One region of the Vreelandella vilamensis genome, then DNA from elsewhere that is predicted to be linked to it. Evidence: predicted binding sites of a transcription regulator. Region 1 holds the regulator's gene; each other region holds the start of a gene.
The links. The regulator sigma-54, encoded in region 1, starts transcription at its own class of promoters, with help from an activator protein. The targets are predictions, from matches to a motif close to TGGCACNNNNNTTGCTNT.
Positions count from the first base shown of each region.

Region 2: the regulator sigma-54 is predicted to act here: its motif matches at 1,775-1,792, upstream of glnL (nitrogen regulation protein NR(II)).
Region 3: the regulator sigma-54 is predicted to act here: its motif matches at 5,050-5,067, upstream of amt (ammonium transporter).
Region 4: the regulator sigma-54 is predicted to act here: its motif matches at 5,921-5,938, upstream of QC823_RS09695 (amino acid ABC transporter substrate-binding protein).

Region 1 is NZ_JARWAN010000004.1:90,041-97,859, reverse strand. It holds gene tldD (metalloprotease TldD) at 1-1,448, shown strand, start outside; gene yjgA (ribosome biogenesis factor YjgA) at 1,464-1,985, opposite strand; gene pmbA (metalloprotease PmbA) at 2,092-3,432, shown strand; gene QC823_RS03760 (HPr family phosphocarrier protein) at 3,440-3,709, opposite strand; gene rapZ (RNase adapter RapZ) at 3,808-4,695, opposite strand; gene QC823_RS03750 (PTS sugar transporter subunit IIA) at 4,773-5,240, opposite strand; gene hpf (ribosome hibernation-promoting factor, HPF/YfiA family) at 5,245-5,553, opposite strand; gene QC823_RS03740 (RNA polymerase factor sigma-54) at 5,640-7,058, opposite strand; gene lptB (LPS export ABC transporter ATP-binding protein) at 7,518-7,819, opposite strand, start outside.
Region 2 is NZ_JARWAN010000001.1:2,728-10,546, forward strand. It holds gene glnA (glutamate--ammonia ligase) at 1-962, shown strand, start outside; gene QC823_RS00025 (DUF4124 domain-containing protein) at 1,102-1,623, shown strand; gene glnL (nitrogen regulation protein NR(II)) at 1,876-2,964, shown strand; gene ntrC (nitrogen regulation protein NR(I)) at 2,961-4,391, shown strand; gene QC823_RS00040 (GGDEF domain-containing protein) at 4,552-5,727, shown strand; gene QC823_RS00045 (ChaN family lipoprotein) at 5,732-6,658, opposite strand; gene QC823_RS00050 (DUF6435 family protein) at 6,680-6,859, opposite strand; gene QC823_RS00055 (YqiA/YcfP family alpha/beta fold hydrolase) at 6,933-7,457, opposite strand.
Region 3 is NZ_JARWAN010000005.1:29,865-37,683, forward strand. It holds gene folD (bifunctional methylenetetrahydrofolate dehydrogenase/methenyltetrahydrofolate cyclohydrolase FolD) at 1-721, opposite strand, end outside; tRNA gene QC823_RS04390 (tRNA-Pro) at 909-985, shown strand; tRNA gene QC823_RS04395 (tRNA-Arg) at 1,110-1,186, shown strand; tRNA gene QC823_RS04400 (tRNA-His) at 1,215-1,289, shown strand; tRNA gene QC823_RS04405 (tRNA-His) at 1,348-1,422, shown strand; gene amt (ammonium transporter) at 1,544-4,927, opposite strand; gene QC823_RS04415 (NAD(P)/FAD-dependent oxidoreductase) at 5,257-6,501, shown strand; gene QC823_RS04420 (putative motility protein) at 6,594-6,815, shown strand; gene QC823_RS04425 (peptide chain release factor 3) at 6,935-7,819, shown strand, end outside.
Region 4 is NZ_JARWAN010000014.1:27,941-35,759, forward strand. It holds gene dxs (1-deoxy-D-xylulose-5-phosphate synthase) at 1-796, shown strand, start outside; gene djlA (co-chaperone DjlA) at 827-1,585, shown strand; gene QC823_RS09670 (glutathione S-transferase family protein) at 1,627-2,250, shown strand; gene trhA (PAQR family membrane homeostasis protein TrhA) at 2,265-2,951, opposite strand; gene ribA (GTP cyclohydrolase II) at 2,999-3,634, opposite strand; gene hemE (uroporphyrinogen decarboxylase) at 3,840-4,922, shown strand; gene speE (polyamine aminopropyltransferase) at 4,919-5,779, shown strand; gene QC823_RS09695 (amino acid ABC transporter substrate-binding protein) at 5,997-7,019, shown strand; gene QC823_RS09700 (amino acid ABC transporter permease) at 7,110-7,819, shown strand, end outside.

The DNA.
Region 1 (7,819 bases):
CACAACACACCTCTAATCTTGATCAGGCGGTGGCAACGCTTTTGACCCCTGGCGGATTGGATCTCAACGGATTAGAAACTGGCCTTAGCCATGCGATGGGTGCGGGCATTGATTACGCTGACCTTTATTTTCAACGCTCCTGGCAAGAGGGCTGGGTGCTGGAAGATGGCCAAGTCAAAGAAGCCAGCTACAACATTGACGGCGGCGTTGGCGTGCGCGCACTGGCCGGTGAGAAAACCGGATTTGCCTACTCCAACCAGATCACCGCTGACGCTCTAATGGACACGGGTAAAACGGCGGCCAGTATTGTGCGCAGCGGCAAAAAACTGCCTGGGCAAGCGGTAACGCCGGTGAGTGCGACAGCGTGTTATGCCGGCGTTGACCCGATTGCAGGGCTTACGGCCGACGAAAAAGTCGCCATGCTGAAAGAGGCGGATCGGGTCGCGCGCGCCGCTGATCCTAGCGTGAGCCAAGTGAGTGCCTCACTGTCGGGCACCTATGAAGTGGTGCTTGTTCGCGCCAGTGACGGCACGTTGGCGGCGGACATCCGCCCGCTGGTACGCTTTAACGTGAGCGTGATCGCGGTGAAAAACGGCCGTCGCGAGCGTGGCAGTGCCGGCGGTGGCGGGCGTTACTCAATGGCAAAGCTTCGTGATGCGGGGGTTGCCGAGCGGTATGCCAAAGAAGCCGTGCGTCAGGCGCTGGTGAACTTGGAAGCGGTTGATGCACCTGCCGGGCAAATGCCGGTGGTCCTAGCGTCTGGTTGGCCGGGTATTTTGCTGCATGAAGCCGTCGGCCACGGGCTTGAAGGCGATTTTAACCGCAAGGGTAGCTCCGCCTTTGCCGGCAAAATGGGTCAGCGTGTCGCCGCTAAAGGCATCACGGTGGTAGACGATGCCACCATTGCCGATAGTCGTGGCGCCTTGAGCATTGATGATGAAGGCACGCCGGGGCAGAACACGCCGTTGATTGAAGATGGCATCTTAACCGGCTACATGCAGGATAAGCTCAACGCACGCTTGATGGGCATGGCGCCGACCGGTAACGCGCGTCGTGAGTCGTTTGCCCACTTGCCCATGCCACGCATGACCAACACGGTAATGCTGGCCGGCCAAGATAACCCCGACGATATTATTAAGAGCGTGAAACGAGGAATTTACGCCGTTAGCTTCGGCGGTGGACAGGTCGACATCACCTCGGGCAAGTTTGTATTTTCCGCCAGTGAAGCCTATCTAATTGAAGATGGCCGTATTACCGCGCCGGTGAAAGGCGCCACGCTGATTGGTAATGGCCCCGATGTGATGGGGCGTGTGTCGATGGTTGGCCATGACATGGCCCTCGACCCCGGTATTGGGGTGTGCGGTAAAGAAGGGCAGGGTGTGCCGGTAGGCGTTGGTCAGCCGACATTAAAAATCGACGAGCTGACCGTTGGCGGCACGCAGTCGTAAGATTTTGTGCTCGAGCTACAGTGCGGCGCTATCGCGTAGTTGTTTGAACAGCTTGCGTGCGCTGGCCGGCGTTTTGCCTTGCTCACGTTCGCGTTGTGCGTTACGCACGAGCTGGCGCAGGGTTTGGCGGTCAGCATCGGGGTAGTCGGCCATAAAGCGCTCAATACCGTCATCGCCTTCATCGATAAGACGATCGCGCCACTTTTCCAAGCGGTGGAAGGCATGGTCACGTTGTTCACGCTCTTGCTCAATGGCATCAAACACGGCATGTATGGCCGGCAAATCCTCTTTGCGCATGAGTTTGCCAACGTACTGCATGTGACGACGACGGCCTTCGTGCGAGCGAATACGCGCGGTCTCGTCGATGGCGCGTAGCAGGTCATCCGATAGCGGAAAGCGGGCACGCTCGGCAGGTGACATGGCAATCAGCGTTTCGCCTAGCTGCTGCAGTTCATGCATCTCGCGTTTGAGCTGGGATTTGCTTGGGCGGATGTCCTGTTCATCCATTTCGATGGGGGTCGGGCGTTTTTTCGGCATGGTGGCTCACAGCAAACAGTTAAATGAAAGGCGGCATTATAGCAGGCCGCCAGAGAATGACAGGGGTATCGCCTAAGAGCGCGGTATCCGTAAAGGAGAGTGAAGTATGGCACAGGCATTCGATGCAAATGCTCAGCAAAGCGTGCTGGCATCGCGCGCGCAAGAGGCGCTCGCACTGGCAAAGCATTTAGGGGCTGATGCGGCAGAAGTGGGTGCAAGCGTCGATCAAGGTGTCGGCGTGAGCGTGCGTCTTGGGGAGGTTGAAACCGTTGAGCTTTCGCGCGACCAAGGTATTGCGGTAACGGTCTACGTTGGACAGCATAAAGGTAGTGCGTCCTCCACCGATGCGGGAAGCGACTCGATTCGTGCCACCGTTGAAAAGGCCATGGCAATCGCACGTTATACCGGCGAAGACCCGGCAGCCGGGCTGGCCGATGCTGAGCTGATGGCGCGCGATATACCGGATTTAGACGTTCATCATCCTTGGGCCTTAAGCACCGAGGAAGCCACCGAGTTAGCGTTAAGCTGTGAACGCGCCGGGCGTGAGGTTTCAGGGATTACCCACTCGGACGGCGCGTCGCTATCCACGGGGGAAGGCGTGCGTGTGTATGCCAATAGCCATGGCTTTTTGGGCACGCAAAAAGGCAGTCGACACTCACTTTCCTGCATGTTGATTGCCGAAGATGATAATGGCATGCAGCGCGACTACGACTATACGTCGGTCCGTAATCCCAGTGAGCTTCGTGACCCGGCAGAGGTGGGGCGCGAAGCCGCAAGGCGGACACTGCGGCGTCTCGGCGCGAAGCGCCCGGCTACTGGGACCTTTCCGGTGCTATTTGATCCCTCAATGGCGAGTGGATTAGTGGGCCATTTAATGAGCGCTATTGCCGGTGGAGCCCTTTACCGTCAAGCCTCTTTTTTATGTGATCGACTGGGGACGCCGCTGTTTCCCGAATGGTTTAGCTTAGAGGAACGCCCCATGGAAATGGGTGCGATGGCGAGCTCACCGTTTGACGGCGAAGGAGTGCAGACACGCAATAATCGCTTTATTGAGCAGGGAAAGTTAGCCAGTTATATGCTTTCTTCTTACAGCGCTCGTCGCCTAGGTATGCAAACCACGGGAAATGCCGGTGGCGCACGCAACTTGCGCCTTAGTGCGCCGTTAAGCTCGTTCGAAACCTTATTAAAAGACATGGGCTGTGGTATTTGGGTAACCGAGTTAATGGGACAAGGCGTTAACGGTGTGACAGGCGATTATTCACGCGGTGCAGCAGGTTTCTGGGTGGAAAATGGTGAGGTACAGTTCCCTATTGAGGAGTTCACGATTGCGGGAAACCTAGCACACATGTTTGCTAATCTACGGGCAGTAGGAAGCGATATTGATACACGAGGCAGCATCCATACCGGTAGCTGGTTGATCGATGATATGACAGTGGCTGGAAGCTAAGCAGCAGTTACTGATCCTCATCAAAGCGGGCGTCGAATAGTGCTTCAATGGCATCAAGTGCTTGTTCGGCGTCATCTCCCTCAGCCGTAACGGTAAGCTCGGTGCCACACGGCGCCGCAAGCATCAGCAAAGCCATAATATTGGCGGCATTGGCTTCTTTCGTGCCTTTATACACAGTAACGCGGGCACTAAATTGCTGACCGCAATTAACCAATTTGGTGGCGGCGCGTGCATGTAAACCGCGCTTATTATTAAGTGTTAGCGTTTTCTTTGGCACCCTGGTTCCTTCTTCCAAGCGGTGTCGTTTTGGGTACAAGGCCTGAATTACGTTGCAAGCCTTGATTATTCATACCATCATTTTTCGGCATTTCGACGTTACGTAACGCCGCTTTCATTGATGATATATTGTAGGCCTAGTTCGCGGTGTCGCAGATGGGCTTCGCCGGTAGTGGCGATTATGCGCTGGGCAAGCTGCTCGGCCAAGTAGACAGAACGGTGCTGACCACCCGTGCAGCCGATCGCAATTGTCATATAGCTGCGTTGGCTACTTTGGTAAGCAGGTAGCCAACGAATTATCCAATCATGGATATCTTGGCACATGGCCTCTACGATAGGGTAGGTGCTTAAAAAGGCTTGAATATCGTCATCGCGTCCGTTTGATTGGCGCAATGCGGGGTCCCAATAGGGATTAGGCAGACAGCGCACATCAAACACGAGATCTGCATCAAGCGGAACGCCGCGTTTATACCCAAACGATTCAAACGTAATGGTAAGTTGGTCAGGCTGGTGATGGGCCACTTGGTCGGTGATTCGCTGGCGTAAATCGTGAGCCGAGAGGCGCGATGTATCTATGGTGAGATCGGCTAAGTCGCGTACTTCGCTTAACGCCTCTTCTTCTTTTACGATCGCTTCTTCAAGCGTTAGCTCGCTGTTGCGCGTTAGCGGATGGCGTCGGCGGGTGGCGGAATAGCGCTCAAGGAGAATCCTGGCATCGGTGGTAAGAAAGACCACCTGAAAGTGGATGCCGCGCTGCTCTAACTCAGCGAGTAAACGTGGGAGCTGCTCAAGTGCGCCAGGCAAGTTGCGAACATCAATGCTGACAGCTATACGAGCTTGTTCACCCTGATCGCGGATTTCATCCACCAGAGAGCCGAGCAAAACGGCCGGTAGATTATCTATCGCATAGTAGCCAAGATCTTCCAGAGCCTGAAGGGCAATCGATTTACCTGAGCCTGAGCGACCACTGATAACGACCAGTTGCATAGAGTGTCCCTTTATGGGGGCAGAACAAGATAGGGTCAGAACATTTTTTTGCTGAGGTACACAGCAAAAATGCTCGCTTACGTTGAATGAGCGCGTATTTTTTCGCTAATTAAGTCGAGAAGTTCTCGTTGGCTGCCTGCTTTGCGAAGTTGGGTGCGGGTATCGACGTCGTTCATGATCGTGGCGACTTGACCGAGTAGCGCAAGGTGCGTGTCATCCGCCTCTTCAGGTACAAGCAGAATAAACACAAGGTCCACCGGGTCACCATCAATGGCATCAAAATCAACCGCTTCGGTCAACTTCAAAAAGCTCGCAATAGGTGCCGTGCAGTGAGGACTGCGCGCGTGAGGAATGGCTACCCCATTACCGATGCCCGTGCTGCCAAGCCGCTCACGGCTTATTAGGCGGCTGAACACTTCTTGGCTATCAAGGCTGGGCGTGTTTTGGGCGATAAAGGTGCTGAAGAACTCCAGCACCCTTTTTTTGCTGCCCCCAGGGACATCGTAAAGCACGCGCTCCGGGGGGAGTATCGTTTCCAATGTCATTAGCTTACCGTGCACCAGCGCCTTGGGCGCGTGCCTGTGCTTTTTCTTTGTGTTTGACGAGTTGGCGATCAATTTTATCCGCCAAAGCATCGATAGCAGCATACATGTCGATATCGGTTGCTTCAGCGTGCAAATCTGCACCGGCTGCATGAAGCGTGCATGCGGCTTGCTGGCGCTCTTTTTCTACCGACAACGTCACCTGAACGGTTGTGATATTGTCATAGTGGCGCTCAACACGAGCCAGCTTTTCGTTGACATAGTCACGCAAGGCGTCAGTCAGTTCTACATGATGACCGGTGATATTGACTTGCATTGACGTACTCCTTATCTATCGGACTGTCTTTCGATTGTAACCCTTTTTTCTATTAAGCAAAGCCCTTTACGGCAGATTCCGATTAACTAGCGTAATCGGCGTCGTTCACTCGAAGAGGGAATGCCCATGGCTTCGCGGTATTTCGCGACGGTGCGACGTGCCACGTTAATATCTTCATGACTCAAAAGCGTGACGAGTCGACTGTCCGATAGGGGTTTTTTCGCCGGTTCTTCCTGTATTAGCTTTTTGATTCGTGCGCGAATTGCTGTGCTGGAGTGGCCTTCACCCTCTTGACCGCCGCTGACTTGGCTAGAGAAGAAGTACTTTAGTTCAAACACACCGCGCGGCGTATGCACGTATTTTTGCGTTGTGACGCGTGAAATCGTGGATTCGTGCATCTCAACAGCTTCTGCAATATCGGCCAAGATCAGCGGTTTCATGGCTTCCTCGCCGTACTCAAGAAAGTCAATCTGGCGCGCAATGATCTCGCGTCCTACGCGCAGCAAAGTATCATTACGGCTTGTTAGGCTTTTGATTAGCCAGCGGGCTTCTTGCAAATGTTCTTTGAGAAATTGGTTGTCTTGGCTTTTGTCGGCACGCTTGATCAAGCTAGCGTAGTCGGGCTGAATGCGCAGCCGGGGCATGGCGTCAGGGTTGAGGGTTAAATGCCAGCCTTGTTCATCATGGTGAATGACCAGATCGGGTATTACATAACCGCTTTCGGCGTTGCCAAAGGTGCTGCCCGGACGTGGGTCAAGACTTCTGATGAGCTGTATCACGTCATCGAGCTGCTCGTCATCGAGGCTTAGGCGGCGTTTTAACAGGCGTCGATCGTCACGGCCGAGCGCTTCTAAAAACTGCCGCACTAGCCTGCGAGCCGGGATTAAAAGGGGGGTATCGTCGGGTACGGTGGCAAGCTGTAACATCAAACATTCGCGCAAGTCGCGAGCAAACACACCGGTAGGTTCAAACTGCTGGAGGCGAAGCAAGACGCTTTCGATATCACGCTGGTTAACTCCGTCCACGTGCTGGTGGCGTAATCCATCGCGTAGTTCGTTAAGTGGCTGCAGCAGGTAGCCATTATTGTCCACGGCGTCGATCAACGTTTCCGCGATAAGCTGCTCGCGTGAGCTAAAATCCGTCATTGCCAGCTGCCAGATCAGGTGGCTTTGCAGGCTTTGGTTAGGCGTGTCACGTTCAAAATCGTGGGCATTGCTGCCCCCACTTAATGCGCTACTGAAGTCTTGATAGGTATCTGACCATTCACTATCCACGGAGAGTTCGCTGGGGATGTTGTCCTCCCAGCCAGCTTCTTTCTGCTCGATGATGGCTTGCTCGCTGAATTCCTCTTCTTGCTCGAGCATCGGATTGGCATCAAGTGCTTGCTGAATTTCCTGGCGAAGTTCCAGCGTCGAGAGCTGCAATAGGGCGATGGCCTGTTGCAGTTGAGGTGTCATCGTTAGCTGGGTACCAACACGCAGTTGAAGGGACGCTTTCATGACCATTCGCAGGTAACCACTACACTAGAGAAAGGCTCCACACTAAGGCCCGTTGAACCTGTGTGCAACTAGCAATAAGCATGCCGCCTGCAAAATACGTGCCACGATTTTGATTGATGCGGGGATTATCCGACAGCGCGTAAAATCACTTCCTGAGTCGCGAAGCGCGAAGGGAGTGGATACAAGCGTAGCATCCATCGGTTGCCCTTGCTGTCTGTTTGCACAGTGCTATACTCCTATCGTCAACACGACCTACCGAGGGGCACTCGGGAAGTATACGTCTGTGGAGACGATGTGAGACCTGGGGGATAGGCGTTGGTTCGTCACCGTAAAAATCCCCATGGGATTTTGCGGCGATAACCAAGCCATTCCCTCGGGCAATCGTCTTTGAAGCAGAAATCAGGAAGGTGACGACCTGGGAATCTCCATCCTGAAACGCGCCAGCACTGAAGGGTGGAGAGGATGTCAAAGGCGGAAATCATCGCCGAGATAGACTTCACGTACTTCTTGATTATCTAAAATCGTGTGCGGTGAGCCGCTCGCAATAATATGGCCGTCGCTAACAATATAGGCGGTATCGCAAATATCCAGCGTTTCGCGCACATTGTGATCCGTGATTAATACCCCAATGTTGCGTGCTTTTAGCGTGCGAATAATCGATTTAATGTCACCGACGGAAATAGGATCAACGCCGGCAAACGGTTCATCGAGCAGTATAAAAGCGGGTTCCGTGGCAAGCGAGCGGGCAATTTCCACTCGGCGACGCT
Region 2 (7,819 bases), on a different contig from region 1:
ACAAAATCTCCTCGGAAGAGGGCGCTTGGTCCACGGATCGTCAGGTAGAGGGTGGCAACTTAGGCCACCGTCCGCGTGTGAAAGGCGGTTACTTCCCGGTTCCGCCTGTGGATAGCTTCCACGATATGCGTGGTGCCATGTGTAACACCTTGGAAGCCATTGGTCAGTCCGTTGAGGTACACCACCACGAAGTGGCGAACGCCGGCCAGAACGAAATCGGCGTCAAGTTCAACACGCTGGTGAAAAAGGCCGATGAAGTCCAGGAAATGAAGTATGTGATCCACAACGTGGCGCATGCTTACGGCAAAACCGCGACCTTCATGCCGAAGCCGATTGTGGGCGATAACGGTTCGGGCATGCACGTTCACCAGTCGTTCTGGAAAGACGGCCAAAACCAGTTTGCGGGCGACGAATACGCCGGCCTTTCTGAAATGGCGCTTTACTATATCGGCGGTATTATCAAGCACGCCCGTGCGCTGAACGCGTTCACTAACGCCTCGACCAACTCGTACAAGCGCTTGGTACCGGGTTTTGAAGCGCCGGTTATGCTTGCCTACAGCGCGCGTAACCGCTCGGCGTCGATCCGTATTCCGTACACTGCCAGCCCCAAGGGCAAGCGTGTCGAGCTGCGCTTCCCTGATCCGACCGCTAACCCGTACCTGTGTTTCGCGGCGATGCTGATGGCGGGTATCGACGGCATCAAGAACAAGATTCACCCGGGCGATGCGATGGACAAAAACCTCTATGATCTGCCGCCGGAAGAGGGTAAATCCGTACCGACCGTCGCGCACAGCCTCGATCAGGCGCTGGAAGCGCTCGACGCTGACCGCGCCTTCTTGACCGAAGGGGGCGTGTTCTCCGATGAAATGATCGACGCCTACATCGAGCTGAAGATGGAAGACGTGGATCGCTTGCGCATGGCCACGCATCCGCTTGAGTTCGATATGTACTACAGCTGCTAAGTACTAGTTGTTAAGTGCTAGTTGTTAAGTACTCGCTGCTAAGCACGGCTGTTAAACTCGCTCACTCAAGGTGAGACGATCAGAAACCCCGCTTTGGCGGGGTTTCTGCATTTCACACGTCTGTTTTTGGGAGATGGCCATGCGACACATACCAGCGATAAAAGTGGTGGCTTTCCTGTTAGGCGTTCTGCTGGCTGCCCCGCTCCCGGCGCAGACGGTCTATCGCGTCGTGGATGAGCAAGGGCGTGTAACCTTTACCGATAACCCTGCAAGCGGCGGCGATGAGGTAGAGGTCACGCCCCTGCCGAGCGTTTCCTCCTCGCGTGCTGCGCCAAAAGCGTCCGCCCAGGCGCCCCAGCGAAGGGCTCCTGGGCGGCCGTTTATGCCCTACGACCGCTTTATGATTGAAACCCCTCGCGACAACACGCGCTTAGCAAACCCAACCACCGCGGTAGAGCTTTCGGTAAGCCCGCGGTTGCGCGACGATCATCAAGTGCGCCTGCGCGTTAACGGTGAGATAAGCCAGTCGGCGCTGCACAGCGAGGCGTTCTGGTTGGCGAATTTACCCGCAGGCACTCATCAGCTACAGGCGGAGCTACTCGATAGTCAAGGGCACGTGCGCCACCAAACGCCGCCGGTACACATCACGGTTGCGCCCTAGTGCACTCTATTGGTGCACTATAAGCGAAATAGCGTAAGCACGATGTCGAGCACGATGTTAAGTACGATGTGCTGTTATCACCCAGAAACAATGGTGTTTGGCGCGCCAAGCGGGCAGGTGCGGCGCTTTTTCTTACCGCTGTCGTGATAGCTGGCGTGCTTTTTGCAGTATTTTTCTACATCATTTTTCTACAACAGTACCTTTATCGTTGCGTTGATCGCGCCATTTTCCGGCAAAGCCCCAGGACACTCCATGTATCAGCGGTTACTCGAACATCTCACCACCGCCGTGCTGCTATTGGACGGCAATCTCACCGTGCGTTGGATGAACCCGGCGGCAGAGGCGCTTTTGGCCGTGAGCATGAGCCGCGTGAAGGGCGCAAGCTTAGATGCGTTGCTCGGAGGGGGCGCGGACGTCGGTGACAGCATTGACAGCGTTCTCGCCAAAGCCCGCGATGCGTTTCACCCCTATACCAAGCGCGAAGCCCGCATTGTGCCGTTTAACGGTGAACCGTTAACGGTGGATTACACGGTGACGCCGCTCTCCGCCGATGAGCTACTGTTAGAGGTAGAGCCGCGCGACCGGCTGATGCAGATTTCTCGCGAAGAAGCCCTTACCACGCGCCAAGAGACCATTAAAGTGCTCGCCCGTGGGTTGGCGCATGAAGTGAAAAACCCGCTCGGGGGGATTCGCGGCGCCGCGCAATTGTTAGAGCGGGACCTGGATGACCCTGCTCTCAAGGAGTTCACCCGCATCATCGTCGAAGAGGTCGACCGGCTAAAAGATTTGGTTGACTCGATGCTGGGGCCTAATTACATCGTCAAGCACAAGCCGGTGAATATCCATAAAGTGCTGGAGCGGGTGCGCTCGCTGCTCATCGCCGAGCACCCTAAGGTGGAAATTATCCGCGACTACGACCCGAGCTTACCGGACCTTTACGGCGATGAAGCGCAGATGATTCAGGCGGTGTTGAACGTTGCGCGTAATGCCGTGCAGGCGATGACAGACGCCGAGACGGCTTCGCCGAGGTTAGTGCTGCGTACCCGTGCAAAGCGCCAGTTTACCTTGGGGGCTGAGCGTCACCGGCTGGTGAGCGAAGTCAGTATTATTGATAACGGCCCCGGTATTCCCGAAACGCTGCAGGAAACGTTGTTTTTCCCCATGGTCTCCGGACGCGCTGAGGGCAGCGGGCTGGGGCTTTCGATTGCGCAGTCGATCCTGCATCAGCATCAGGGATTGATCGAGTGCGAATCTTCCCCCGGCCACACTGAGTTTCGTTTATTGATCCCCTTATTTGTGAGTGATTCGTCTAATAATGATTGCATCGGAGACGCGCGATGACTGAGTCAAGCCGTAACGACGTTGCCCGCGTGGTGATTGTCGATGATGACCGCGCCATTCGCTGGGTGTTAGAGCGCGCCTTGGCGCAGCCGGATTTGGAGGTTGAATGTATTGAGCGTGCCGACACCGCGCTGAAGCGTTTGATTGATGACCCGCCTGATGTGCTGGTCACCGACATCCGCATGCCGGGGATCGACGGATTGGATTTGATGGCGCGTATCCGTGAAGCGCACCCGGACTTGCCGGTCATCGTGATGACCGCGCACTCAGATCTGGAAAGCGCCGTGGCCTCTTACCAAGGCGGCGCCTTTGAGTATCTGCCCAAGCCATTTGATGTGGATGAAGCGCTGGCGCTGGTGCGTCGGGCGGTAGCGCATGCGCGTGAACGCCAGCGGCCCATCACGGCTCCAGAAGGGATCAACGCGGAAATCATCGGTGAAGCCCCGGCAATGCAGGAGGTGTTTCGCGCCATCGGGCGGTTGTCGCATTCGCATATCACGGTGCTGATCAACGGCGAATCGGGCACGGGGAAGGAGCGCGTGGCGCAAGCGCTGCACCAGCACAGCCCGCGCGCGGGCAAGGCGTTTATCGCGCTCAACATGGCGGCCATTCCACGGGATTTGATTGAATCCGAGTTGTTTGGCCATGAGAAGGGGGCGTTTACCGGCGCGACCGCGCAGCGCCAAGGCCGTTTTGAGCAATCTAACGGTGGCACGCTATTTCTGGATGAAATTGGCGATATGCCCGCCGAAGCGCAAACACGCTTGCTGCGGGTGCTGGCCGATGGCGAGTTTTATCGCGTGGGGGGCCATACACCGGTCAACGTGGATGTGCGCATCATCGCGGCAACGCACCAAAACCTAGAGTCGCTGGTGGAAGACGGGGGCTTTCGTGAGGATCTGTTTCACCGTTTGAACGTGATTCGCATTCACTTGCCGCGGCTTGCTGAGCGGCGCGAAGATATCCCACGTTTGACTCGCCACTTTCTTGCGGAGGCGGCCAAGGAGCTCTCTACCGAGATCAAAGTGCTCACCCCTGAGGCGGAAGCGCACTTAACGCGGCTGCCGTGGCCGGGTAACGTGCGCCAGTTGGAAAATATCTGCCGCTGGTTAACGGTGATGGCCTCTGGGCGCGAAATTCTGGTGGAAGATTTGCCCCCCGAGCTTCGAGCCGTGAGTCCTGTCGAGGGCTCGGCGTTCGGCGATTGGCGCAGCGCATTTCGCGAATGGGCCGACCATGCCCTGGCGGAAGGCCATACCCATTTGCTCGAAGAGGCAGTGCCGGATTTTGAGCGCATTCTCATCGAGACAGCGCTCAAGCACACCGGCGGGCGCAAAGGCGAAGCGGCGGAGCTTCTCGGGTGGGGGCGCAATACGCTCACCCGCAAACTGAAAACGCTACTGCCAGCGCTGGCCGATGATGCTTAGTTAATGCTGAGTTGTTTGCTCACGGGAGGGAAATAGTGGGCAGGACATTGTCGCCGTCGACGTATCAGTATGACATATATCATGATGCCACTAAGAAAAGCGGGTTAGCGTTACACTCTTGTGTGATTTTCGTCCGTTAACGACAAAAAGAGCTAACGTTATGCCAAGCCCGATGACAGCGCACTCAGACCGTCGAAGCGACCCGAGTATTGCAAAGCCGGGCGAGTCTTCCTGGTTATCCAATACGCTTAGCGCCTTAAGCGATACGTTTACCAACCGCCATCATAGCCGTGATTTCGTGTTTGCTCATGGCCATTTTCTGCGCAGTCGCGTGATGGCCGTGGGGTTTATTTTTTTACTTCTTTCGCCACTTTGGCTACTGATTGATGCCTTGATGCTGCCTCCAAGCGTGCAGCGCTACACCTTGGCTGGGCGCGTTGTGATGATGCTCGGTTTTGCCGCTGTGGTGTGGTGGGCATGGCGCAGCGAAGAGAATATTCGCCGCATTCGGTTTAGCGCTGGTGCCTTGATTGCGTTGCCTGCGCTTTTTTACGCACTGGTGTTGAATATTTTACCCAGCAGCGCGAATCAAGCGCTGGTGGGCTATGGCTTCATCCCTTTTTTGCTCGTCGCCGCGTTAAGCGTTTTTCCGTTTACGCTATTAGAGTCGCTGTTGGCGGGGATTTTGCTGCAGGCACTGTTGGTCTTTGCCCAACACGTTAACGGCAGCTGGATGACACCCGCGGGGCTTGAGGCTCAGTGGTTACTGGCCACGTTGCTGATTGTGGCGTTAACCGCCAACCATTTTCAGCTCAGCCTGCTGCTACGGCTGTATCGTCAGGCCACCCACGATGCACTCACGGGCCTTTTAAACCGCGGGGCGATGGAGCGGCGACTGGCCGAGATTGAGCGGGAAGAAGCGCGGACCGGCAAACGGGTGCCTTATGCGCTGTTGATGCTGGATATTGATCACTTCAAACGCGTTAACGACACCTATGGTCACTCGGTAGGTGATAAAGTACTGCGCGAATTTGCCCGCCTGATTGCGCTACAGGTGCGCGCTGGGGATTTCGTCGCCCGCTACGGGGGCGAGGAGTTTGTGGTCGCATTGCTGGGGGCGGACGCTGAAAACGCAGCCTACGTGGCCGAGCGGATTCGCGAAGCGGTCGAAGGCGCCACGCTATTTGACCATGACGGCAACCCCGTACCTGTCACAACCAGTGTTGGCGTTGCCTGCCCGGAAACATCGCTAGGCAGCGAAGCAACTCTGAAAATCGCCGATGATCGTCTTTACCACGCCAAAGAAAGCGGACGAAACCGGGTGTGTAGCGGTTAGCGGTTTATGGCGCGTCTTCAAGATCGTCTATGAGATCGTCTATAAGATAAAGCGCATCGGCAAGCGAGGCGTCTGGCGCATTGCACGTAAGCGTGCTGGGCATGAGCGCCATGTGCGAATCAACACCCAGCGCGCTGAGTTGGTGCGGGACGCCATCGCCGTAAGTTAAGTGCCCGACGCCCATTAACCCGACGGCCAATATGCCTTCTTCTTGTACGGCATCGGCGAGGGCGCTTGCCATTGCCACATCCCACGTCAGTTGGGCATTAAGAAAACGCTCGAACGCGGCTTCGGGCGGTTCATCATCGCTTTTGCCCATTGGGTGAGATTCAAAGACTTCTTGCAGACGATCACGATAAGCGGTGCTGGGGGCTGCTGGCGCGGGGATGTGATGGCGATTCTCTGCTGCCACCGTATCAAAGCCTTCTGATGCCAGCTCACGGCGTAGCTTAGGACGAATATTGAGCGCTATCAGCGGGATTTGCTCCATGCGCGCAAAGTGCAAAATGGGCCAATAAAGCTCAGCGTTAATTCCCCAGGCGTTATACCAATCGCTTTCCGCGAGAAAAGCCTCCTCACTGAGCTCCCCCGCGACCCAGGCGTCCAAGGCGGGCTGGGCTTCGCGTGGGAGCATCTCCAACCCGATAACTAATTGGTCGCGATGGGCCGCAAGGCCCGCCAGTGTATGCAGCTGCCAGCGATGATGCGCCACTTGGTCATGGCGCTCGCCGAGTAACACCACATCCTGTTGCGCCGCTTGTGAAAAAAGCGCTGGGGCTGAAATGGCGCTGCCATGTTGCCACCAGTTGCCAGGAGCAAGATCTCCCGATGATGTTTCAGACGGGGCGCATTCGTCAGCCTGAGCGGTCGACAACGCGCTTATCGCCAAGAGAGTGAAAGCGGGAACAACGGCGCGGCGTAATAAGGGCATGGTAACGTCCTTAGTGAGCTGTCAGGCGGATTCGTTAGCTTCGAGTTTTCTGATCTCGGCAAGCAGGCTTTCCGCTTCTTCGGTCAGCGTGGCGTTCGCGCGCATGTCGCCGTTGCGTGAGGCTTCCATCGCTTGTTGCAGTTTGCGCTCGTAGTCTTGCTGCAGTTTCTTTTTGGGGTCGCGTTTAAATAAGCCAAACATGGGGTAACTCCTCTGGTGTGTATACTATTTGTAGAGTTTTTGTTTGCTCTTGTCCAATGTTGGCGCAATTATGTTAGGCGGGCATGTGCGTTAAGCAGCCCCGTAGGAAATACTCAAAATCGTTCAAAATGACAGACAGGCTGTTATGTAAGCGGTGATCATCGTCGATAAGGCGCAAAGAAAGGCGCTGTTGTTGGGCAAATTCGATGACCGGCCCTGGCGGGACGACGTTGTCTTGCCACCCGTGGACGATATGCGTTGCATGCGCCTTTAGCGTGGGAGACATATCGGGGTAGTCGGGCAAGCCAATGGCGGGCGCAATCAAAAAGCAGCCAAGGGTGGCGTGCTCGGCACTGACCATCGCGCTGAGCCAGCCGCCCAGGCTTGAGCCTGCCATAACGCACTCAGCCGGGTTGTCGCCACGGGCATTCAGCGTTTGGTAAAGATGTTTGAGCCGGGTTTGGGGCTCGGGCATATCGCGGTAATCCATCACCACCGGTTCACAATCCTCAAGCTTTTCCACCACGCCTTTAAGCGCTTGCATTTTTAACGCACCTGGACCGCTTTCTAACCCGTGGGAAAGGTATACCGTGATCATGACAAGCCCCGTTTCATCGTCGCTATTAGCTTACAGTAGCGTCTTATCTCTTAGCTTGCCAAGCCGCGTTAACTTCTTGTTCTAGCGCCCAGGTTTTACTGACAATACATAACCGCATCGCGACGCTACCTTTAGCTTTAAAGTGGGGCTAATGTGACGGGCGGCGATAACATTGCCACGACAGCAATGTGAATAAGAGATGACGATCGTTATTGAGGGGCTGTCCATCGAGGTCTTCAGCCATCAGGGCGGCAGTGCCTACAATGGCTGAGTAAGATCACCTTGAAATTAAGGGGTGTGGCGTTAACTTACTGTCTTTGACGACCGTTTGTCATGGGCGCGCTTTTTGTGAACTAGGAGGT
Region 3 (7,819 bases), on a different contig from region 1:
TCAGGCGGCCATCATCTTGGCGGTTAATGCCCACGTCTATCACGATCGCGCCAGGCTTGATCCACTCTCCTTTGACGATACCGGGCTTGCCCACCGCAACAACAACCAAATCGGCACGCTGGATGTGATCGGCTAAATCGCGGGTAAAACGATGGCATATCGTGGTCGTGCAGCCGGCGAGCATAAGCTCTAATGCCATAGGACGTCCGACAATGTTGGAGGCGCCGATGACCGTGGCATCAAGGCCGCGTACGGTTAAGTCGCTTTTCTCCAATAGGGTCATAATGCCTTTGGGCGTACACGGACGTAGTGCCGGCGTGCGTTGCGCTAAGCGACCAAGGTTATAAGGATGAAAGCCGTCAACGTCTTTGCTGGGGAGAATACGCTCAAGGATTGGACGCGAATCTAAGTGGTCAGGGAGCGGCAGTTGGACCAAAATGCCATCCACTGCGGGGTCGGCATTGAGCTGATCGATTAACGTTTCAAGCGCTTCTTGCGTCGTGGTCGCAGGCAGTTCATGTTGAAAAGAGTGAATACCGGCTTTTTCACAAGCGCGGTGCTTGTTGTTCACATAGACTTGAGATGCGGGGTCAGCGCCCACCAGCACAACCGCTAAGCCCGGCGCTCGGGCGCCCGTGTTAAGGCGCGCTTTAACATTAGCCGATACGGTGTCGCGTACGTTAGCGGCAATGGCTTTACCATCGATGAGTTTGGCGGTCATTAATACAGTCCCCGTCAGTGAAAAAAAGCCTGCATGAAAAGCATTTAATTGTGTAATTTTCGCATGCCAGCGCGGTAAGGCAAAGCAAGATAATGTATTGGCGCATTAATGGTTGACTTTAAAATTAAAAAACGTAATATATGCCTCGCTTGAGGCGAGCCATACGGTAACGTTTAGGTTGTAAATTCGGGATGTAGCGCAGTCTGGTAGCGCGCCTGCTTTGGGAGCAGGATGTCGGGGGTTCGAATCCCTCCATCCCGACCATAACCTAACGTGGAAGATGGTGTTTTGCTTTTCCAAGTTGTGGTTTAGTGCTTTCAATCTATTTGGATTAAACCCTGGCGAGCGTTTACTAGTTCAGGCATTTTTCTAATGAGATTTCGCGAGTGCGCCCATAGCTCAATCGGATAGAGCAACGGCCTTCTAAGCCGTAGGTTGCAGGTTCGAATCCTGCTGGGCGCGCCAGTCGCACCTGTTAAAATTTGCTTTTATGGTGGATGTAGCTCAGTGGTAGAGCCCCGGATTGTGGCTCCGGTGGTCGTGGGTTCGATCCCCATCATCCACCCCATAAAGCGGTTTACAAGTATGTTATGTAAGCACTGTTTTTAACAAGTGCAAAGGTTATGGTGGATGTAGCTCAGTGGTAGAGCCCCGGATTGTGGCTCCGGTGGTCGTGGGTTCGATCCCCATCATCCACCCCATTCCTTTTTACCTTCCTCTTTTAAGTCTCTTTTTTATATTTCTCTTCATATTAAGTCCATTGCCTTCCTTGGCGGTTTCTGTGTGGCTACGTTTGTGTGGATGTGTTTGTGTGCTTACGCTTTAACGTGGCATCATTTTTATGTCCGTTTTGGCAAGCGTGGTTAGGGGTTGTGGCTTTCCCCATAAGAACCCTTGCGCGTAGTCAATATTGAGCTCAAACAATACATCGAGTGTTGCCTGCGTTTCGACGAATTCGGCAATAGTGGCGATATTGAGTGTTTTGCCCACGGAGTGAATGGCTTCGACCATGGCGCGATCAATCGGGTCCTGGTGAATGTGGCGAATGAAGTGACCATCAATTTTAAGAAAATCCACCGGCAACTGCTTTAAATAGCTAAACGATGATAGCCCTGTACCAAAATCATCAAGAGCAAAGTGGCAGCCTAATGCTTTGAGCTGAACAATGAGCTCGCTAACGCGAGAAAGTTGCGCAATAGCGGCGCTCTCGGTGACTTCAAAACATAACGTGCCTTGCGGCAGATGAGCATTAGTCACTTGTTGAATCAGCTCATTACAAAAAGCCGGGTCGGATAGCGATGCGCCGGAAAGGTTGACGCCCCAGCATGAGAGCGCATTAGGAGCTGCCTGGCGGCAGTGATCGCTTAGCCAGGCAAGCGTATTTTTCACTACCCAACGGTCAATTTTGGGCATCAAGTGATAGCGCTCTGCCGCAGGCAGAAAGCTACCCGGGCTAATAATTTGTCCGTTCTCTTCAAGACGCAATAAAATTTCGTGGTAAGCCGGCGTATTGGCACTGACCGCGACGATAGGTTGTGCAAAGAGACGAAAAGCATCTTCATCTAGCCCGCGTTGTAGGCGCTGTACCCACTGGAGCTCGCCATGACGCTCTACCAGAGTGTTATCACTCCTTTCATAGCAATGGATACGATTACGTCCTGCCTCTTTGGCTGCGTAACAGGCGATATCAGCTGCCTGAAGCGCTTGATTAAGTGTCATGGGCAGGTGCGGGATGATGGCCACAATACCGATGCTGGTGCCAATGCTGAAGGTATGGGATTGCCAGGCAAACCGAAATCTCTCGACCTCTTTACGCAGCGCTTCGGTAACCTGGCAAGCATTGGAAAGTGCGCAGTTAGGTAGCAATAGGGCGAATTCATCACCGCCTAAACGGGCGACGGTATCACTGCCACGCACGTGCGACTTCAACTTTTGTGCGATCTGTCGTAAAAGCTCATCGCCCGCCAGGTGGCCGCAGATATCGTTAACGATCTTAAACTGGTCAAGATCAATATAGCAGAGCACATGGTCGCAATCGCCGTTGCCGTCAAGTAACGCCGCTAATGTGGCTTCAAATGCGCGGCGGTTGATTAATCCCGTCAGCGCATCGTGGCTGGCTTGATAGGTTAGCTGTGCCGATAAATCGCGTGTCAGGCTGACATCTTGAAATACCACGACGACGCCGAGAGTTAGGCCTTCCCGAGAGCGAATCGAGGCAGCGCTATGCTGAATCGGGGTGCGGCTTTCATCACGGTGCAGCAGCAAACAATGGGTATCAGACTGCAGTGGTTGGCCGTTATTGAGCACAAAGCGGGCGGGGTTGGCCAGAGGTGTGCCGCTTTCCTCGTTTATCAGGCAATAAACGTGATGAATGGGTTTTCCTTGAGCTTCTTCAAGCCGCCAACCGGTCAAGCGACGTGCTTCGGCATTGATAAAGGTAACGCAGCCGCTAGCATCGGTGGTAATGACGCCGTCGTTAATAGAGGCAAGTGTCGTGCGTGCGAGATCGCGCTCACGGTTTAATTGTTCCTGAAGTAAGCGCTGTTCCGTGATATCCCTAACCATGCCGGAGTGTTCCGACGCAGACCCGTCGGCACCTTGACTGATTTGAATTTCGAGATAGCGAACTTCCTGCTTGGCGGTACGCAGCTTGAGTTCGCCGCGGCTACCGGGAGCAAGCGTGATGTCGGACAAAAGGTTCGTGACGGGTTTGCCAATAAGTGTTTCTGCTCTTATATCAAACAGTTTTTCGGCGCCTGGATTAAACCCCGTCACCGTGCCATCGGCTTGCCACGTAATCACACCGTCACGCAGGTTTCTCAGCATCACACGGGTATGAGCGACTGCGCTTTCCATGGCGGCGCAGACGCGGTTATAACTCGCCGCAATTTCGCCCAATTCGGTAAAAGGGTCGGCGTCAATACGCTCTTGGGTATCGCCTTGTTGTTCATGGCGGCGCATATGTGCGAGTAATTGCGCTAACTCGTTAGTGGCGCCGTGTTCGGCAAGATTGAGGCCCATTTTTTCCGCCTCCCAACTGACCCGCAGTGGTAAAAAATTGGCGGTGATACTCAAAAGCAGCCAGGCAATACCAAAGCTCCACACACCACAGGCCACCACTCCCAAAAGCTGTATCCCAAATTGCGCGCTACGCGAGAGGCCCGTGTTTAGCGCGGAAAGGTCGGCAAACCACACAAACGCCAAGGTGCCCCAGATGCCGGACACCAAATGCGCGGGGATAGCCCCAACGGCATCATCAATATGCTTTTTAAGCAGCCATTCATTGGCAAAGACCATGAGTAAACCGCTTACTGCGCCGAGAAAAAACGCCGCACCCAGTGAAATGACATGTGCCCCCGCGGTTACCGCCACTAGACCGGCGATTGCGCCATTAAGCGCATACATGACATCAGCATAGCGTCGTACCCGCCAACCGATAAGTAACGCCGATAGAATACCGCCAACGGCACCTAACATGGTGTTGGCCAGAATGCCGGGAATACGAGCATCGATACCCAGCGTGCTGCCGCCGTTAAAGCCAAACCAACCTAAAATCATGAACAAAGCGCCAAGCATGGCAAGGGGAAGGTTGCCGGCCGGGAAATAGGTTGGCGGCTTGCCTTTGTGAAAACGACCTCGACGCGGCCCGATCAATATCACCGCTGCCAGCGCAACCCAGCCACCGACGCTGTGGACTACAGTGGCACCGGCAAAATCAATAAACCCTAAGGCTTCTAACCAGCCGGGCTTCCCGGTTGCGACACTGCCCCATGCCCAATGGCCATAAAAAGGGTAAATCAGTATGGCTACCCAGAATGAGAGCCAAAGATAGCCAATGAACGGTATGCGTTCAGCCACTGCACCCGCCACAATTGTGGCGGCGGTGGCGCAAAACATCGCTTGGAAAATGAACAGGGTCAGTAGCCAGCTGTCGTTAGTCGTCAGTGTCCAGCCAAAATGTGAGGTCCCAAACCAACCTAGGTGGGAGGCGCCGAACATAATTCCAAAACCCGCTAGCCAAAAGACACTGATGGCGACGGCAAAATCGGCAATATTTTTCATCGCCACGTTGATGGCATTTTTGCTGCGCGTGGTGCCTGCTTCAATACATAAGAAGCCGGCTTGCATGACAAAAACCAAGGCGGCGGCCCATAAAACCCAAAGAGAATCAATAAGTGTGGTGTCCATGAGCAGTCGTTCTGGCATGGTAGCTTCTCCATAAGCGTGCATGAACTGCACCAATTAAGTGCCAAAAGTGCTGCTTCCTCGACGTTATTAACGCCAGCGCTCCACTGAGGTTGAAGCAAGAAGCAGTGGTTCATACTAGCTTTGCAAAAGTCATGCCGCTAATAGTAAACATGGCTAATTTTGTTGTCTTTAAAGTAATATTTTTCTTTTTTAAGATTTAATATGGTTTTTTCGTCTATTTAAATACGTTAAAAATGGTGCTAATTTCTATAGTTAAACAAAAAGTTTAGTGTATAAAAAATACACTAAGATTACGTTGACCACGTTAGACGAACAGGAATCACACTATGACGCGTCGTAGTATCGTTTTAGGGGCAGGTATGGTGGGTGTCAGTATCGCCTGGCATTTGGTTAGGCGTGGTCATGACGTCACGTTGGTCGACCGCCGCGAGCCGGGGAGAGAAACTTCATTTGGCAATGCCGGTATCATTCAGCGAGAAGCCGTGCGTCCGTATGCATTTCCGCGTGATATGAAAACATTATTAGGCGTGTTGCCTAATCGTCGTGTGGATATCCGCTATCGTCCAGGGGGCATGATCCACGCGGCGTCTCCACTATTACAGTACTGGCAGAACTCAGCTCCTCGCGCTTATCAGCGCATCGTACCGGAGTATGCTTCGCTGATTCAGCTTTGCTTAGATACCCATGCCCCCATGATTGAAGCGGCGAGGGCGGAAAAATTAATTAAGAAGCAGGGGTTTTTGGAATTATTCCGCTCTCAATCGAGTTTGGACAAACGCCTGAAAGAGGCTGCCGAAAACAAAAAACGTTTTGGTGTGGCGTTTCAGCATCTTGATCGTACCTCGCTCGCTGTGAAAGAGCCGGACATCAGTGATGAGATCGTCGGGGCGATTCATTGGCTCGACCCTTGGACGGTAGCGGATCCTGGCGCTTTGGTGGCCGCCTATGCAGATGCATTCAAAGCAAGCGGCGGGCGTGTTATACAAAGTGAGGTACAGGGTTTATCTCAGGACGGTGAGGCAACATGGACAGTAAAGACGGCAAACGAGACGCTTAAAGCGGATGATGTCGTTGTTGCACTAGGGCCATGGTCCGCGCGCTGGCTTAAACCACTGGGCTATCACTTTCCTACCTTTGTTAAGCGTGGCTACCACATGCATTACAAAAGCCAAGAAAAAGCTAACCTCAATCATTGGGTAATGGATGCTGATGTAGGTTACTTGCTGGCGCCCATGCGAGCCGGGATTCGCCTGACCACCGGGGCGGAATTAGACGATCTAGAGGCGCCAGCACATCTATCGCAACTTGCTTCGGCGGAGAAAGCCGCGCGAAAGTTGTTTCCGCTTGGTGAGCGTTGTGATGATGCGCCCTGGAAAGGAGCGCGTCCTTGTTTGCCCGATATGAAACCGGTGATAAGCCCAGCGACAAAGCACAAAGGTTTATGGCTAGCGTTTGGGCATGGGCACCAAGGGTTTACCTTGGGGCCCGCGACGGGTCAGTTGCTGGCGGATATGATCGAAGGTCAACCCACTGCCATTAATATGGAACCTTTTAGCGCCAATCGTTTCTAGAAATACCAGCATTGGCAGCTGCGGCTTTTGCGCATGCGTTCAAGCCCTGCTAATGTAAGTAGTACATTTATGGTACAGAAAAGGAGGCAGCAATGGATGCTTCTGTCAGCAATGCAGTAAGTACGTCCTTGTATATGAACCAGGCGCAGAGTGCCCAGCAAGCACAAATGCAGGTTTTTAAGGAAGCGTTGGATAATCAAGAACAGCAGGTATCGGCGCTAATGGAGTCAGCGACGGCTGGTTCTGGATCTGATCAGGGCTCCAGCCTCGCTTCTGAAGGTAATCTGGGCACTCAGGTTAATACTTACGCCTAGGTCGATGACGCCTTAATGTAAGCACGTAAAGCGCCAGCTGATATAGCTGGCGCTTTACGTTAGAATGGGCGGTAGAAAAATCTTTTATTAACCCTATTTACTACCCCTCAGAGAGTCTAATGTCCGACGCTAAAGTCGCCCAAGAAGCCGGGCTCAGAAGAACCTTCGCGATCATCTCGCACCCCGACGCGGGTAAAACCACCATCACTGAGAAAATGCTGCTTTTTGGCAATGCTATCCAGATGGCAGGCTCGGTGAAAAGCAAGCGTAATGATCGCCATGCGACCTCCGACTGGATGAAAATGGAGCAGGAGCGGGGGATCTCGGTGACGACCTCCGTGATGCAGTTTCCTTATGGTGGGCGCATTGTTAACTTGCTTGATACGCCGGGGCACGAAGACTTTTCTGAGGATACGTATCGCACCCTCACGGCGGTAGATTCGGCGCTGATGGTCATCGACGGCGCCAAGGGTGTTGAGGATCGGACCATCAAGTTGATGGAAGTGTGTCGCCTGCGCACAACGCCCATTTTGACCTTTATCAATAAAATGGATCGTGACATTCGCGATCCGATCGAGGTCATGGACGAGGTTGAAACGGTTCTCAATATTCAGTGTGCGCCGATGACGTGGCCGATTGGTATGGGGCGCCATTTTAGGGGCGTTTACCATCTTTATAACGACACCGTCCATCTCTATACCCAGGGGCAAGGTAGCCGTATCCCCGATGATAAGCGCATCGAAGGGTTAGATAATCCTGATGTTGATGAGGTTCTTGGCGAAGAACAGGCCGAAGAGCTGCGCATGGAGGTAGAGTTAGTACGCGGCGCCTCGCATGAATTTGATTTAGAAGCGTACCGTCAGGGTGAGTTAACCCCCGTTTACTTTGGTACCGCGATGGGTAATTTTGGCGTGCGCGAAATGCTTGATGGCTTTGTTGAGTATGCCCCGGCGCCGCAGCCGCGGGAGACCGACACCCGCGAAGTACCAGCGGACGATGAGCGT
Region 4 (7,819 bases), on a different contig from region 1:
GCGCTACTTTGACGTGGCGATTGCCGAGCAGCACGCGGTGACACTCGCCGCTGGCATGGCCTGCGAGCACATGAAGCCCGTCGTGGCGATCTACTCGACCTTTTTGCAGCGCGGCTATGATCAGCTGATTCACGACGTCGCCGTGCAAGCGCTCGACGTGACGTTTGCCATCGACCGCGCTGGGTTGGTGGGCGAAGACGGTCCCACCCATCACGGCAGCATGGACCTTTCATTTCTGCGCTGCGTGCCCGGCATGGTGATTTTAGCGCCGGCGGACGAAGCCGAGTGCCGCGCCATGCTAAGCGCGGCTTATCATCATCCTGGCCCGGCAGCGGTGCGTTACCCGCGCGGCACCGGCCCCGGTGTAGAGATCCCCGCGCACCTTGAGCCATTGCCCATCGGCCAGGCCGAAATCCGCCGCAGCGCCCAGGGTGGCGAGGGCATGCGCATTGCACTACTTGCTTTCGGCAGCCTCAACGGACCCGCCGCTGACGCTGCCGATCGATTGAACGCCACGCACATCAACATGCGCTCGATCAAACCGCTCGACCGCGACGCGGTACTTCACGCCGCCGATGAACACGAGCTTTTGGTCACGCTGGAAGAAAACGTGATTGCCGGGGGCGCCGGCAGCGCGGTCAACGAACTCCTGGCCGCCGAAGGCGTTCAGATCGAAGTCCTCAACCTCGGCCTGCCGGACGCTTTCGTTGAGCACGGCACCCCCGCCGAGCTTTTACTCGACTGCGAGCTGGATGCCGCGGGGATTGAGCGCGCCATCCGCGCCCGGCTGCCGTAACCTTTATTATTTTCAACGCTAGAGACTGCCATGTTATTTCTGATTATTGTGTTTGCGCTGATCGGCCTTGCCATTGGCGGCCCGCTTGGTTTATTGATTGGCGGCGGCCTGGGCTGGTGGCTAGGGCGACGCCTCAAACGCCGCCTGAATATTGCGCGACAACGCCTTCAAGAGGGCTTTCTGGACTCCATTTTTTCGGTCATGGGATGTTTGTGCCAAGCCGACGGTAAAGTGACCGACGGCGAGCTGGGCATTGCCGAAAAGCTATTCGACCAGATGCGACTGCAAGGTGAACAGCGCGACCGGGCACGCGCGGCATTTGAACGCGGCCGCGCTGACGACTTCGACCTGGACGCCGAGCTTGCCAGCGTAAACCGCCTTACCCGCCACCAGCCCGTCATGCGCCAGGTGTTCCTGCAGGTTCAGCTATCGGCGATTGCCGCCGATGGCGTGCTGCACGACAGCGAGCACGAGATGATGCTGCGCGTCGCCCGGGGCGTCGGCTGCAGCGAGACCGAAGTGCAGCAAATTGAGGCAATGCTGCACGGCGCGGCGGCCAACTCCCAAGGCGCCAGCGAAGAAGCGCTCAAAGACGCCTACAAGGTGCTTGGCGTCTCCGAAGACGCCAGCGACGCCGACATCAAAAAGGCTTACCGGCGCCTAATGAGCCAAAACCACCCAGATAAACTGGCGGGCAAAGGGCTCCCCGAAAGCATGCGCGAAGTGGCGCAGGCGCGCACCAGCGAGATCGCCAACGCCTATGAGCGCATCAGCAAAGCGCGGGAATAACCCCGTGTGACACCCGTTCGATATCTTTGGCAGGAGGCGCCATGATCACCCTTTACAGCCACCCCAACTCTCGCTCGCTGCGGGTCGCCTGGACGCTTGAAGAGCTTGGCCTGGACTATCAGTGTCAGCACGTTGCACTGGACCAAGGCGAAGGCCAAGCCGCGGCGCACTTAGCGCGCCACCCGGATGGCAAGGTGCCGGTGCTGGAGGATGGCGATGTGACACTTTTCGAGTCGGCGCCAATTTGCCGCTACCTTGCCGAGCGCTACGGCAACGGGGCACTGCTGCCGGCCGATATTGCCGGGCGCGCAGCGGTAGATCAGTGGCTGAGCTTTATCATCACCGAAGTCGAGCAGCCGTTATGGACACAGGCTAAACACAAATTTGCCTTGTCGCAGGACAAGCGGGTGCCGGCCGTGATCCCCACCGCCGCGTGGGAATTTCAGCGTGCGCTAGCCGCGCTTGAACGCCGCCACAACGGGCAAGAAACCTTGGTCGGCGAGACGTTTACGCTGGCAGATATTTTTCTCACCCAAACGCTTGGCTGGGCCGTAAAAATGAAAAATCGTCTGCCGGAGGCGCTTGCCACCTACCGCGAACACCACGCCAAGCGCCCGGCGATGGCACGTGCTATTGCGCGTGAAACAGCGGCCGCTGAAGGCTAAGTCACCGGCAAACACTAGGTCGTCGCTGGGTGCGGCAAAACAGCGCTGTAAACAGCCGCGTAATGGCAGGCGCTTCCGGCAATCACGAACAGATGCCAAATCGCATGATTAAAAGGGATAGCGCGCACGGCGTAAAAGATAACGCCTAAAGTGTAGGCGATGCCTCCACTGGCCAGTAGCACAATGCCGGTCGACGATAGATTCGCCGCCATTTCATCTGAAGCCAGCACGATCATCCAGCCCATGAGCAGATAGATCACCACGCGTAGCACCGCAAAACGCTCGGGCCAGAGCAGTTTACAGGTAATCCCTACCAGCGCCAGCGACCACACAGCGGCAAACAGTACCCAGCCCGTGGGGCCGCGCATGTTAACAAGCAGAAAGGGGGTGTATGTCCCCGCGATGAGCAGGTAAATCGAGCAGTGATCCAGCAGCCGAAAGCGCTGCTTCCAGCGCTGATGAGGGATGCCGTGGTACAGAGTCGAGGCGGTATACAACAGGATCAGCGTCGTCCCATACAGACTCAAGCTGACGATCTTCCACGGGTCAACATGACTCGCTACGCTTGCGGCTACCAAGAGTACCGCCATTCCCACCAGGCTAAACACAGCACCGATACCGTGACTAATGCTGTTTAGGCGCTCTTCCATATCACTGAACTCGCACAATGCTTCACATGATTCTTCACGTTCGATGTTCATCACAGGGCACTCCCCTCTAACGCCCCCGTACCATCATCACCGACCCATCATCCCTTGCGTTCGATATCCACATCGCTTGCCTGAGTGAAGTCGCCCAGCACCATCATGTGCCCGAGCTTGCCTGCCTTGGTGGTGAGGTACTGCTCGTTGTGGGGGTTCAAACCGGTGGTGATCGGTAAACGCTCAACAACGTTAACGCCATCGCGGGTTAAGGCTTCGACCTTGCGCGGGTTGTTGGTCATTAGCTTAAGCGCCGTAATCCCCAGGTGATCGAGCATCGGCACGCAAAGGTCGTAACGACGCATATCGGCACCAAAACCCAACCGCTCGTTGGCCTCTACCGTATCAGCGCCTTGGTCTTGCAAATGGTAGGCGCGAATCTTGTTCAAAAGGCCAATCCCGCGGCCTTCCTGGCGTAAATAAAGCAACACGCCACGCCCTTCCGCGGCAATGCGCTTGAGCGCCTCTTGCAGCTGATAACCGCAGTCACAGCGCATAGAAAACAGCGCATCGCCGGTTAAACACTCCGAGTGAACACGCCCGAGTACCGGAATATCCCCGGTCACGTCACCGAGCGTCAACGCGATATGATCTTTGCCCGTCGCTTCATCTTCGAAGCCGTGCATGGTAAATGTCGCCCAGGGGGTGGGCAGCTGGGAAGCGGCAATAAAGCGAATGGTCACAGGTTACCTCGGTGATCAGCACACCCGTACATGAAAAGCGTGTTAACAAAATGGTGACTTATTTTAGCAGGAACCGTCAGCAATTACCGCGATGAACGCCGAATCCGATAAGCGCTTGGCATATCATCCGGCGGCCCTGCTGCCCTATAATCGGCACCATCGTATATCTACCCCAAGAGCCATTCGACGCCGAGAGCCCCTATTTATGACTCAAGCCCTTCACAATGACCGTTTTCTTCGCGCACTCGCGCGCCAGCCCGTCGACCGCACGCCCGTGTGGATGATGCGCCAAGCCGGCCGCTACCTGCCGGAGTATCGCGCCAGCCGTGCCGATGCGGGTAGCTTTATGGACCTATGCCGTAACCAGGATCTGGCCTGCGAGGTTACCATGCAGCCGCTTGAGCGCTACCCGCTGGATGCGGCGATTCTGTTCTCGGATATTCTGACGATTCCCGATGCCATGGACTTAGGGCTTTACTTTGTTACCGGCGAGGGGCCTAAATTCAAAAAAACCGTGCGCACCCCAGAAGAGGTGGACGCGCTGAAAGTGCCCGATGCCGAGCGTGATTTGGACTATGTCATGAACGCGGTCTCGACCATTCGCCGCGAACTCAACGGCCGCGTGCCGCTCATCGGCTTCTCCGGTAGCCCCTGGACTCTCGCGACCTACATGGTAGAAGGCAGCTCAAGCAAAGACTTCCGCCACGTCAAAACCATGCTTTACGACACGCCGGATGCCATGCACCAGCTGCTCGATAAGCTAGCACACGCGGTAACCGACTACTTGAACGCGCAGATTCGCGCGGGCGCGCAAGCGGTGCAGATTTTCGACACCTGGGGGGGAGCCCTGTCCACCCCGGCCTACCTTGAATTCTCGCTGCGCTATATGGAGCAAATCGTCTCCGGGCTGATTCGCGAGCATGACGGTCGCCGTGTGCCGGTGATTATGTTCACCAAAAACGGCGGCCAGTGGCTGGAGCATATCGCCTGTGCAGGCGCAGACGGCGTAGGGCTAGACTGGTCGACGGAGCTTTCCGACGCCCGTGCCCGCGTGGGGCATAAAGTAGCGCTACAGGGCAACCTTGACCCCAACGTGCTGTTTGCTCGCCCGTCCGCCATTCGCGCCGAAGTCGCACGGATTTTGGAGAGCTACGGCCCCGGTCCCGGTCATGTGTTCAACCTTGGCCACGGCATCAATCAGTTCACCAACCCCGATCACGTCACCGCCTTTATGGACGCGCTGCATGACCTCAGTCCACAGTATCATCGGGAGATCGCGACCCAATGAACCCGTTACCGCATGACGCATGGTTTACCGAAGTCTTTGACCACCATGGCAGCGCCTTTTCGCTCAAAGTGAGCGAAAAGTTGCTCGATTTTCAAAGCCCCTACCAGCATCTTGAAGTGTACGCCACCGACACCTACGGCAACCTGATGGTGCTGGATGGCTGCGTAATGCTGACCGAGCGCGATAATTTCCTCTACCACGAAATGATCGCCCATCCGGCGCTGTTTACTCACCCAGACCCCAAGCGCGTGGTGATTATCGGCGGCGGCGACTGTGGCACGTTAAAAGAGGTGTTACGCCACCCAGGGGTTGAGCACGTCACGCAAATCGACATCGATGAAGAAGTTACCAAAGCCGCCGAGCGTTTCTTCCCGTCGCTGGTGGAAGCCAACGACGACCCGCGCGCCGAGCTTCTCTTCGCCGATGGCGTCAAGTGGGTGGATAACGCGGAAGACGCCAGCATCGATGTGCTGATCATTGATTCCACCGACCCGGTCGGCCCAGCGGAGGGGTTATTTAAAACCGACTTTCTCAAGCGTTGCCACCGCATCCTCGCTCCCGACGGCGTGATGGTGCAACAAAGTGAATCGCCGCTTTACCATAGCGCTACCATCATCCGCGAGCTGCGCCATGATATGCGCGAAGCAGGCTTTAATAGCGTCGCCACACTGCCGTTCCCCCAGCCTGTCTACCCTTCCGGCTGGTGGAGCGTGACGCTTGCCGGTAAAGAGACCGATGTGAATCGCTTTCGCGAAGAGGCTGCCGCAGGCCACGGCATGCCGCTGCAGTACTACACACCTGAAGCGCATCGCGGCGCACTCGTGTTACCCCCCTTTATGCGCAACGCCCTTGCCTAGTCAAGACAGGGGCGCACGCGGCACGCATACGCACCAATAAAGTGCAAAAATTAGCCGCCTGAGGCACGTTTTATCGCAAAACGTGCCTCAATATCGCTGATATTACGTTGAAAACCGCTGAATTTCCCGGCGTATCTTCTTTGGCACATTCCTTGCTAGTTTTTATTGTCATGCATCTGCATGCATAACGACAGTAAACCAAGTAAGGGGAACGACCATGTTGAACAAGAAACACTTATTCCTGCTGGCCTCCACGGGTGCCATTACGTTAGCCGGTGCCACCGCTCAAGCCGACACCTTGGAAGACACCCAGGAAAACGGTGCCGTTCGTTGCGGCGTCAGCGACGGCCTGCCGGGCTTTTCGGCACCGGATGACGATGGCAACTGGCAGGGGCTTGACGTTGACGTCTGCCGCGCCGTCGCTGCCGCCGTACTTGGTGATGCTGACGCGGTAGACTTTATTTCTCTTAACGCTGTTGAGCGCTTCACCGCACTGCAGTCGGGGGAAGTGGATGTTCTTTCACGTAACACCACCTGGACCACCACGCGCGATACCACCCTTGGCCTTAACTTCACCGGCGTTAACTTTTACGACGGCCAAGGCTTTATGGTCGCACGCGACCTGGGCATTACCAGCGTTGATGAACTCGACGGTGCGTCGATTTGTATTCAGTCCGGTACGACCACCGAACTGAACCTGGCCGATTATTTCCGTGCCAACGACATGGAATTCAACCCCATCGTGTTCGATACCTCGGAACAGACCGTGGGTGGCTACCAGGCAGGCCGTTGCGACGTGCTGACCTCTGACACCTCTCAGTTGGCCGCACTGCGTATCCAGCTTGAGAACCCACAAGACTCCGTAATCCTCTCGGATGTCATTTCCAAAGAGCCGCTCGGCCCCGTCGTTCGCCAAGGCGATGACACTTGGTTCAACATTGTCAAATGGTCGCTGTTTGCCATGTTGAATGCCGAAGAATACGGCGTGACCAGCGACAACGCGGAAGAAATGCTGACCTCCGACGATCCTAATATCGCGCGCCTGTTGGGCCAAGACGGTAACTACGGCGAAGGCATGAACCTTGACGCTGACTGGGCTTACAACATTGTCAGCCAGGTGGGTAACTACGCTGAAAGCTTTGACCGCAACGTGGGCATGGACTCCCCGCTGGAAATTGAACGCGGCGTTAACGCGTTGTGGAACGAAGGTGGCTTCCAGTACGCACCGCCGATTCGCTAAGCGTCTCGCTTGACCCTGGCCCGCCGCCCCTTATTTTAAGGGCATAGGCGGGCCATCTGATTGACCTTGTGTATCGCGGAGACGCCACCCATGTCTGTACGACCCGATGCTCGCCCCGTCGGCCAAAAGCCGCCGTTTTGGCGAGACCGCGCGAAGCGCGCGCTTATTTTTCAGCTCATTTTAGTCGCCGCCGTCGTGGCGTTTCTGATCTATATTATCGGCAATACCCAAGCCAACTTGGATGCCCGTGGTATCACCACTGGTTTTGGCTTTTTAAACAACACAGCCGGCTTCGGTATTGGTCAAACGCTAATCGAGTACTCTTCCCAAAGCACCTACGGGCGCACCTTTATCATTGGCTTGCTTAACACCCTGCTGGTCGGTGGGTTGGGGGTATTAGCCGCATCGATTATTGGTTTTATCGTGGGTATCGCACGGCTATCGCCCAACTGGCTGATCTCTAAACTGGCCAACGCGTATATCGAAACGTTTCGTAATATCCCCCTGCTGTTGCAGATTTTCTTCTGGTACTTCGCCGTTCTGCGTACCTTACCCAGCGCCAGAGAAAGCATGGCGTTTGGCGAGGCGATATTTTTGAACGTGCGGGGGCTATATCTTCCCCAACCGCTGTTTGAATCCGGCTTTGGCTTGATTCCCGCCACCTTTGTCGTCGCCATTGTTGCCAGCATCGCACTGGTTGTGTGGAATAAACGACGTCACGAAGCCACTGGCAAGCGCCTGCCGGTTTTCTGGATGTCGCTGGTGCTTATTTTCGGCCTTCCGTTGCTGATCCTGGTGGT